Regions from separate parts of the Alteromonas sp. M12 genome, predicted to be linked through region 2. Evidence: predicted binding sites of a transcription regulator. Region 2 holds the regulator's gene; the other holds the start of a gene.
What was found. The regulator LexA, encoded in region 2, represses DNA repair genes until DNA is damaged. The targets are predictions, from matches to a motif close to TACTGTATNNNNATACAGTA.

Region 1 (4,408 bases), 1.3 Mb from region 2:
TCGAGACATTGGCAAAAATGGAGCGGGGCCAAAACATTCAGCCCAATATTTAGGATAGGAAAATAGCCCTCTTTCAGCTTTCATTCGCTGAACAGGCTGTCGCATAACAGTCATGTATTGTACCAAGAAGTTAAGGGTTCAAAATTTCGCGGAGTATACCAGAAAAAGCCTTTGGACAAGAATAATATCGCGATAAAGGACGCATCCTTCTACAGCTAAGTGTCAAGTAATCTGCTCACTCTTTGTACATTTGTGTGTTGGCAGCAGATTGCTCGATATGGAAGTTCTCTGCTGTTCAGGCTACACGTTGATTATCCTGACTTCTTTTTCTTGCCTCCTGCGCTCTTCACTCTTGATCGGGTTTACTCTTTACTCGCCATTCCGCTTGCTCTCTACTCGTCATCCCGCTTGCTCTTTACTCGTCATCCCGCTTGCTCTCTACTCGTCATCCCGCTTTGCAATCACCTCAATGCCGAAACCATTATCAATTACTTGTAATTCAATGGGTTGGCAACATATTTGGCAATCTACTATTTGCTGCTGATTGATGTCGTTGGCTTCATCTATCTCCAGATCGTTGTAAGTCATACAATATGGACACTCAAATTTACTTGCTACTGTGAGGCTCATGGCTACTCCTTGAGTTGTAAAAGATTAATTAGTTTACGTAAAAGGCGTCGAAAAAGTTTGAAAAACAAACCAATACTGACTGGATATACAGTAGTTTTTAAAATACACTGGCTTTGTGTCCCAGCAAAATTTTTAATCTATTGATGAAAGAACTCCCCAGTAAATACTATTTAACTCATTTTCATGAATTTCTCGCGTTTGTTTCCGGACCCTGTGCACATTTACTCTCTATTGAAGATAGTGCTTTTATCGGTAAATTTCATACTCTTTGTGAAGATGCACAATGTTTGTATGTCCGTGGATTAAATAGAAAATCTCCAATAATCAGACGTAACTCATTGTTTTATGATGAGATTAACGATCACCAATTGCATCTAGAGAGGCTTATAACAGAAGGCTTTTACACTGAAGTAAAAAAAGAGCATCTTGCTGAATTAACTCATAATCTAACCAAACCAGAATTGGCCCAAGTGCTGCGTAATGCGAATGTCAGTTTTAAAAGCTCCCAAAGTAAAGCTGATTATTTACAATTAGTGAATGAGTTTTGTCAATTTGAAGACTTCTGCGCCTTTCTAGATCCCACTGTTGTGTTGCACCGAGGGCAAGATCAGCACATAAACTATTTTTTATTCTTATTTTTTGGTGATCTGAACAGTAACTTATCCAAGTTTTCAATGCGCGATCTGGGGATTATGCCAACTCAACGAGGGGTCAGTACTGACAATGCGCGATTCGATTTCATTGACGAAGCTAAGAGTGCGTTTTTTTATGCTCATCAACGGCGTGAAGTCATGTCTTTATTACCAGAGCAACAAATTGCACTTGCCCAACAGTTCCCATCATTTCCAACTCCACAAGGTACCTTAGCCAATGAACATTGTGACCGTTTTCTATTAAGATTAGGCAAAGCCATACTCCCCCACGACCAGTCTCTTGGCATAAAATTATTAGCCGCATCTTCGGAGCCTTTAGCACAAGAAAAAGTGATCCGTGAAAAGTACAAGTTAGGTGAAAAAGAGTGGGTGAAAAACCGTTTAGAAATGATTATTGAGGAACCAGATTCTGAAGTACTATTATCGTTTGCCGAAGACTTTTTGGCCCGTAAATTTCAGCAAAAACGCACCAGTACGCTCACCGACATGTTACGAGAACAATCAACAACAGTACTTATTGATGAAATGTACATGGATTCGGTGGAACATGGCGTAAAATTGTTTTATCAGAAACAAAAAAAACAGGCCTTTCGCACTGAAAACCGATTGTGGCGAGCATTGTTCGGTTTAGTTTTTTGGCATGAACTTTTTGAAATGGATAGCAATGCGTTAGTCACTGAATTCGATTACAAACCCCAGGCTATCAATCAAAACAACTTTTATAATCTGTACGAACAAGATATTGAAACTCGCCTATATCGAATGACCAGTGCGCAAATCACATTCAAACAAGTATCTAAAGTTATGCTTGAAAAGTACGGTCGCCCCAATGGAATTTTTCGTTGGCACAAATCCTTACTCGAAGTTTTAGCGGTATTTTTTGATCATGTTGACATTGAAGGTCTCAAAGAGCATTTGAGAATGATGGCAAAGGACTTTAAAAACTACGCTGACGGTTATCCGGATATCATGGTAGTCGATAACACCGGACTGAGATTTGAAGAAATAAAAGCCCCTGGAGACCAATTGCGTAAAAACCAATTGTTAACCATAAAGCTACTAAGAAAATCAGGCTTTAAGGTCGCAGTCACTCAAGTTGAATGGTTTTTAGATCCCTTACAACCCTATGCAGTCGTCGATATCGAAACCACGGGCGGTCGTGCAAATCAACATCGTATAACCGAAATAGGTATCGCCAAGGTTGTAAACGGGAAAGTGATCGATACGTGGCAAACGCTAATCAATCCTCAACGGCACATTCCGCAAAAAATCACACAATTAACGGGTATTGATGATGAAATGGTGAGTGATGCTCCCTTATTTGTGGAAATCGCTGAAAACTTACGAAGTTACTTATCTGATTGTGTTTTTGTCGCTCACAATGTCAATTTTGATTATGGTTTTATCCGCGCCGAATTTGAGCGTCTTGAACAAAGTTTTCGCATGCCCAAGTTATGTACGGTACGAGAAATGCGCAAAGCGATTCCAGGCCTTCCGTCTTATTCATTAGCCAACTTAACCCGGCATTTTGGTATTGATATGACTCGACATCACAGAGCCTTATCAGATGCTCAAGCAGCCGCAGAGTTGTTATTTATTATCAACGAAGTGCGTCATGAAAAAGCCAATGGGAGTCGTTTGCGGGGCTAAAGCACCCGCCTACAAGATATATGTTACCCCCTCCCCTTGCAGCATGGGCTTTAGCCCATAGATTCATTTCATTCAGGTTAACCTAATTGCGCGGAGCTAAAGCACCCGCCTACAAGATATGTGTTCCCCCTTACCCTTGTAGCATGGGCTTTAGCCTGAGGGATCCCCACAGCGGCATCAACATTTTGCATCCTCCACTAGGGCTTCGATGGATGCTTTGAGCATGTTCTCATTTAGATAAAACCGAGAATGCTTGAGCAGTCTCAGAGCTAAATACCCGTAAGATAGTACGCGCCGGCTCGTGATGGTGTTTGCTTGGAAATGGCGGTGATAGCCCTGGGCTTCTGCCGCTTTACCCACACAGTATAGATAGAATTGTACCATCATGGCTAAGAGTAAAATGACTTGCAGACGTTTTTCACAGCGACTTAAACTACGGGATAATCCCAGTCCATAGTATTCATTTTTACAATCTCTAAACGATTCTTCAATGGCCATTCTACGTGAATATAAATGGACAAGCTTATTCGCTCCGAATTGATTTTGCGGAAGGTTGGAGACTAAGAACCAAGGCTCTTTGGCGGACTTGCTATGACGCTTATTAATATTGTCTTTGGTCACCACCCCTTTTCTATTTACATTATGTCGTTGTTTGTTTTTCCCTTTGAATAAAACGCCTCGACACGAATACTGACTTCTTTTCGATAAAGTACAAATGGGAAGCTCCATGGCCTTAGAAGAGGCTCGAGTATGATAATCACTTACGTAGCGCCATTGATTTTTCCGTCGCCAATTTACATTTCACACTGCCGCGGGTTCTTGCCAACCAATACCAGTTGAGTCGGCTCACTTCCTTAAACCAAGGTATTTTAAACCCGGCATCTGTGCAAATAATCGGTTGGCAGTCACTCGGTAAGAGTTTAGCTAACCTAGCTAAAAAACGTTTCTGAATCATCGGCTGAGCATGTTGCTCCTCAGGATGCACCTCTTCATACAACGTAATCGCCCGACCTTTAATGGAGATAGCTGCTCTTAACATCACAAAGTTGTAGTTGTACACCGTTGACCAGTCAATATGAATTAACGGATGTTTTTCCGTGATAAACAAGTTTTGTATGATTTGATAATAGCGAGGAATAACCCGGTGTAGTCGAGGATTTCCCAACAGTCGGTCAATCCGTTTAATACTGTGCTTTTCAATGCCACCAGTGTCACAAGCCGCATTTCTTCCCATCGCTGTTAAGGTTAATTCAGAGCCATTTATGAGGCTTTTAGCAGCGGTAAACAGTGAGGTGGTAATACGCGGATCTAAAACGTTTGAATCTAAGGTAAATAAATCTGATAATAGCTTCATAGTGCTTGAGTTTGGTTATTTTTGTTTTGTGGTGAAATATATAATACCAAATTTCAAGCACTTACTTCTTTTTACTGTGGGGATTCTTCAGGCTTTAGCCCATGAATTCATTTCATTCTGG
Region 2 (4,408 bases):
CATTCTTGGTAGAGCCATATCCGGCGCACCAATCATCATCGGAACCAGCCAGTTGGCTAATCCGGTAAATGCAGGCATAACAGCCCCAAATACCATGATAAGTCCATGGACTGTCGTCATCTGATTAAAGAAATTCGGTTCAACTATTTGTAATCCAGGCTGAAATAATTCAGCACGAATTACCATAGCCATGGCACCACCAGTTAAAAACATGATGAATGCAAACCACAGATACAGCGTACCTATGTCTTTATGGTTCGTAGTAAATAACCAACGTTTTATGCCGCTGGGAGCATGATGGTGATGGTCATCGTGATCTAGTTCTGTCGTCGCTGTGCTCATAACCGCTCCTCCTATTGACCTGTAATTACGGCGTTAACATCTTTAGCTTGGACCATGTCACCGGTATTGTTACCCCAAGCATTACGTTCATAAGTGATAACTGCTGCCAGCTCACTCATAGTTAATTGTTTTGCAAAAGCTTGCATGGCAGTACCCGTCTTACCGTTTACAACGATTTCAATGTGCGCAGGCATATCAGCCAGAACCATTTGGCTTCCAGCCAATGCGGGGAAGACCCCTGGCAAACCTTGACCATTTGGCTGGTGACAAGCTGCACAAGCGCGCATATATACTTGCTCACCAGTGCTCATTAGCTCTTCCATGCTCATATTCATGGCCAACAATCTTTGCTCTTCTTCTTTCGCTTTGCGCTGTATTTCTTCTTGCGTGTTTATCCATTCTTCATATTCAGCGGGTTCTTTGGCTACCACAACTATTGGCATGAATCCATGATCTTTCCCGCAAAGCTCTGCACATTGACCACGGTATACACCAGGTTCAATCACATTTGCCCAGGCTTCATTGATAAAACCGGGATTAGCATCTTTTTTAACGGCAAAGTCAGGAACCCACCAAGAATGAATCACATCATCCGAGGTAACCAAGAAACGCACCTTTTTGCCTGTTGGAATAACCAAAGGACGATCAACTTCTAAGAGGTAGTTATGGCCTTTTTCAAACTTGTTGTTTATCTGTTCTTGCTGAGTTGCCATCACAGAATAATATTCAACGTCGTTTTCCATGTACTTGTAATGCCATTTCCATTGAGACCCAGTAACAAGAACAGTTACTTCTGAGTTTTCGGGATCTTCCATTGCAATCAAGGTTTTAGCCGCTGGGAATGCCATTACGACAAGAATGATAAAAGGAATTATTGTCCAAGCGATTTCAACTTTCACACTCTCATGAAAGTTAGCAGGTTTAGCACCGCGAGATTTACGGTGGAAAATCATGCTCCAAAACATGACACCAAACACTAATACTGCAATGACTACACATATGAAAAACATGAGCATGTGCAGATCATAAACTTGTCCACTGATTTCAGTCGCACCTTTGCGCAAATTCAATTGATACTGATCAGCAGTCGAAGTCGAATCTGCAGATACTGTAAATGCAATTAGACTGGTCAGTATTACCAATATGCCGGACCATATCTTTTTCACTCAACACCTCCTGTTGATTTAAGCCGTTCCCAAAGGAGCAAAGCAGAGTAAACAACCGCAAAAAACTCAGCTATGGTAAATGACTTGGGATCTAAATGTTATGAAGCTGTAAAAACTAGTATAAGAATTACTCAACTAAAGTCTAACGTCTAGTGTTTTTTGTTAAAATTATAAACAACCGGTTGATTTTCAATCAAAATAGGCAAAAAAGTTATTTTTTATATCAATTGCAAATAGCTTTGGTTACTAAAGATATTAAAATCGGTAATTTTCCATCCGCAAAAAACAAAAATGCTCGCTCGGAGAATAACTAGACATTCTGAAATGGATTTTTTAGGATATTTTTTGAACAGAAAATGTATTCACTGGCAGAATACAAAATAGAGAAATCGTGGTTCGCAGTTTTAGAAAACTAACATTCAAAATAATAAAAAAGGTGACCAAATAGGTCACCTTTTTTAAAGAACTTTGCAATCAACCGCGTAATTACATCCAATCAGCGTTGCGAATAACGCCCACAGCAATACCTTCAATATTAAAAGGTTGCGACGCTAGATCCACTTTAATAGGGTTAAATTCATCGTTTTCAGCATGCAGAATCACTTCTCTACCACGCTTTTCAAGACGTTTAACAGTAACGTCTTCATCGACTCTTGCCACAACTACCTGACCATTGTGAACATCGGTTGTACGATGAACTGCCAGCAGGTCACCATCCAAAATGCCGATATCCTTCATACTCATACCGCTTACTCTAAGCAAAAAATCGGCACTGGGTTTAAATAGATCAGGATCGACTTTGTAATGACATTCAACATGCTCTTCCGCCAGTATAGGTTCACCCGCAGCAACACGGCCAATCAAAGGTAAGCCAACTTCTTCCAAATCATCTTCTAGGGGAACATTAAGTTTAATCCCTCTAGATGTGCCAGGTAGAATTTCAATGACCCCCTTACGCGCCAGAGCTTTTAAGTGCTCTTCTGCCGCATTAGCTGATTTAAAACCTAATTGTCGCGCAATTTCAGCACGGGTAGGTGGCATACCTGTAGCCAACATAGTGGCTTTAATTAATTCGAGAATTTCGCTTTGTCGTGGAGTTAGTGGACGCATAAACAGCCTGTTTTTCTATACAGTTTAACTGTTAGTATATACAGTTACGAAGATAAAACAAACTTTGTTTGTTGATTGATGTTTTAATCTAAGAATAAATTAAATTGATACAAAAAAAGAGGCTACTTAAAAGTAACCTCTTATATTCTAACAAATATATCGAATTAATTATGTTCTACGTGAAGCCATTCTCAAACCGAATAGTCCTAAAGCCAACACACCTAATGTTGAAGGTTCAGGAACAGGTACACCTGGGTTCTGACATTCAGGCAAAGTTGGGTCTTGACCACAACCAGGAGGAAGTGACTCACCCGCTAATAAAAACGAACGAATATTTTCTAAAGCAAGCGCTTCTTCTGTAGAAATTCCAGTTAGCCAGTCAATATCACTGATCGTTACGATACGACCTGCATTGTTTACTAAATCAGACGTGGCATAAGCAACACCAATGTTAAAACCGTCTGCAGCTACTTGGGCTGCAAACACTTTAGAAGGATCTGATACAAATAATTGTCCAGGTGCGTCGATATCAAATGTCGTATTACGAATATCGTTAGGTCCAACCAGAATAGTCGTATCAGGTGTTAGGAAAGTACCTGTTTCGCTTGAAGTAGAATCACCTGCACCGCCAAACTGCATCGCAACATCACCAGTAAGCGTTGAGAAAATATTTTGTACCCAATCATTATGAGTTTCACAGCAAGGTCGTTCAGTTTGACCGTAGAAACCACCACCGCCGTTAACGAAGTCGATAACATTTTGACCGATGGCTGCCCCTGGATCAGATAAAAATCCGCCATCCCATACAATATCATAGGCTGACATATCCGTTGGCGCAACACCCCAACTATTAATCACTGTTAGATTATCGCCAAAAGTAGTTTGGAATAAGTCTGTCCAACCACCGCCGGATAAACGACCTCCCTCATCGACTACTAGAATCTCTGCTGCGTTAGAAATAGTAGAAGAAAATGCGAGTGCTCCTGTTAAAAGCAAAGAACTTACACTTTTTATCATTTTTTTATTCATTGACCCTTTCTCCATTATTAGGAACTCAATTTTTGAATCTTTTTATAGATACATCCTGCAACTGTGCAAAAAGTAAGCACACTTTATGCCTAAATGTAAACTCAATACTTTTCAGCAAGTTAGATTGAATGAATTTAAATCACTACTTTGATGTGTAAAATTAACTGACAAAATATTAAGCCAAACCTCATATTGGATATTTTTATTACCGGAAGTATTTTCTGACAATTGCGAAGTTAATAGAAATTGATTTGAAATATGATAATGCTACTAAACAAGATGACTTTAGATGCGCTAACAATATAAAATAGCAGTACGACTCAAGAGTCGTTAGTCTGCGTGTTTTGGTGTGCAAACATGAACAGAATTCCGTTCTTCATGCTATGCTTTTAACGATTTCGAAACCTCAAGGTGTTATATAATATGGATTGGCTGCATAATTTGCTGCTTTCGATTTTTGCTTTTCCCGTAAAATGGCTGGTCAAAGTCAATAGTATTCCAACAGACATTGAAAGTGAGCTGGGTATAGATAAAAGTAAACCTATAGTTTACTTGCTCAGAACTCACTCTATTACTGACCAACTTGCGCTTAAAATGTCGACTAAGAAAGTGGACTTACCCAGCCCTACCAAGAAAATTCTCATAGGTGGAGAAGAGCACAGCGCCAGTGTATTTCTTGAGCAACCTCAATCTGTTATTGGTAGGAAGATCAAAGGAACCAAAATAGCAGCAGATTTAACCCATTTATTTCAACTTCACAA

Region 1: VUI23_RS15295 (exonuclease domain-containing protein) is a predicted target of LexA. The motif match lies at 704-723, and genes of this name have one in related genera.

The regions. Positions count from the first base shown of each region.
Region 1 covers NZ_CP144164.1:3,554,571-3,558,978, forward strand. Annotated here, with positions in the region: gene VUI23_RS15285 (YgiQ family radical SAM protein) at 1-114, opposite strand, end outside; gene VUI23_RS15290 (CPXCG motif-containing cysteine-rich protein) at 439-630, opposite strand; gene VUI23_RS15295 (exonuclease domain-containing protein) at 774-2,933, shown strand; gene VUI23_RS15300 (transposase) at 3,111-3,662, opposite strand; gene VUI23_RS15305 (hypothetical protein) at 3,691-4,287, opposite strand.
Region 2 covers NZ_CP144164.1:4,830,254-4,834,661, forward strand. Annotated here, with positions in the region: gene ctaD (cytochrome c oxidase subunit I) at 1-342, opposite strand, end outside; gene coxB (cytochrome c oxidase subunit II) at 354-1,499, opposite strand; gene lexA (transcriptional repressor LexA) at 1,995-2,618, opposite strand; gene VUI23_RS20785 (PEP-CTERM sorting domain-containing protein) at 2,787-3,647, opposite strand; gene plsB (glycerol-3-phosphate 1-O-acyltransferase PlsB) at 4,071-4,408, shown strand, end outside.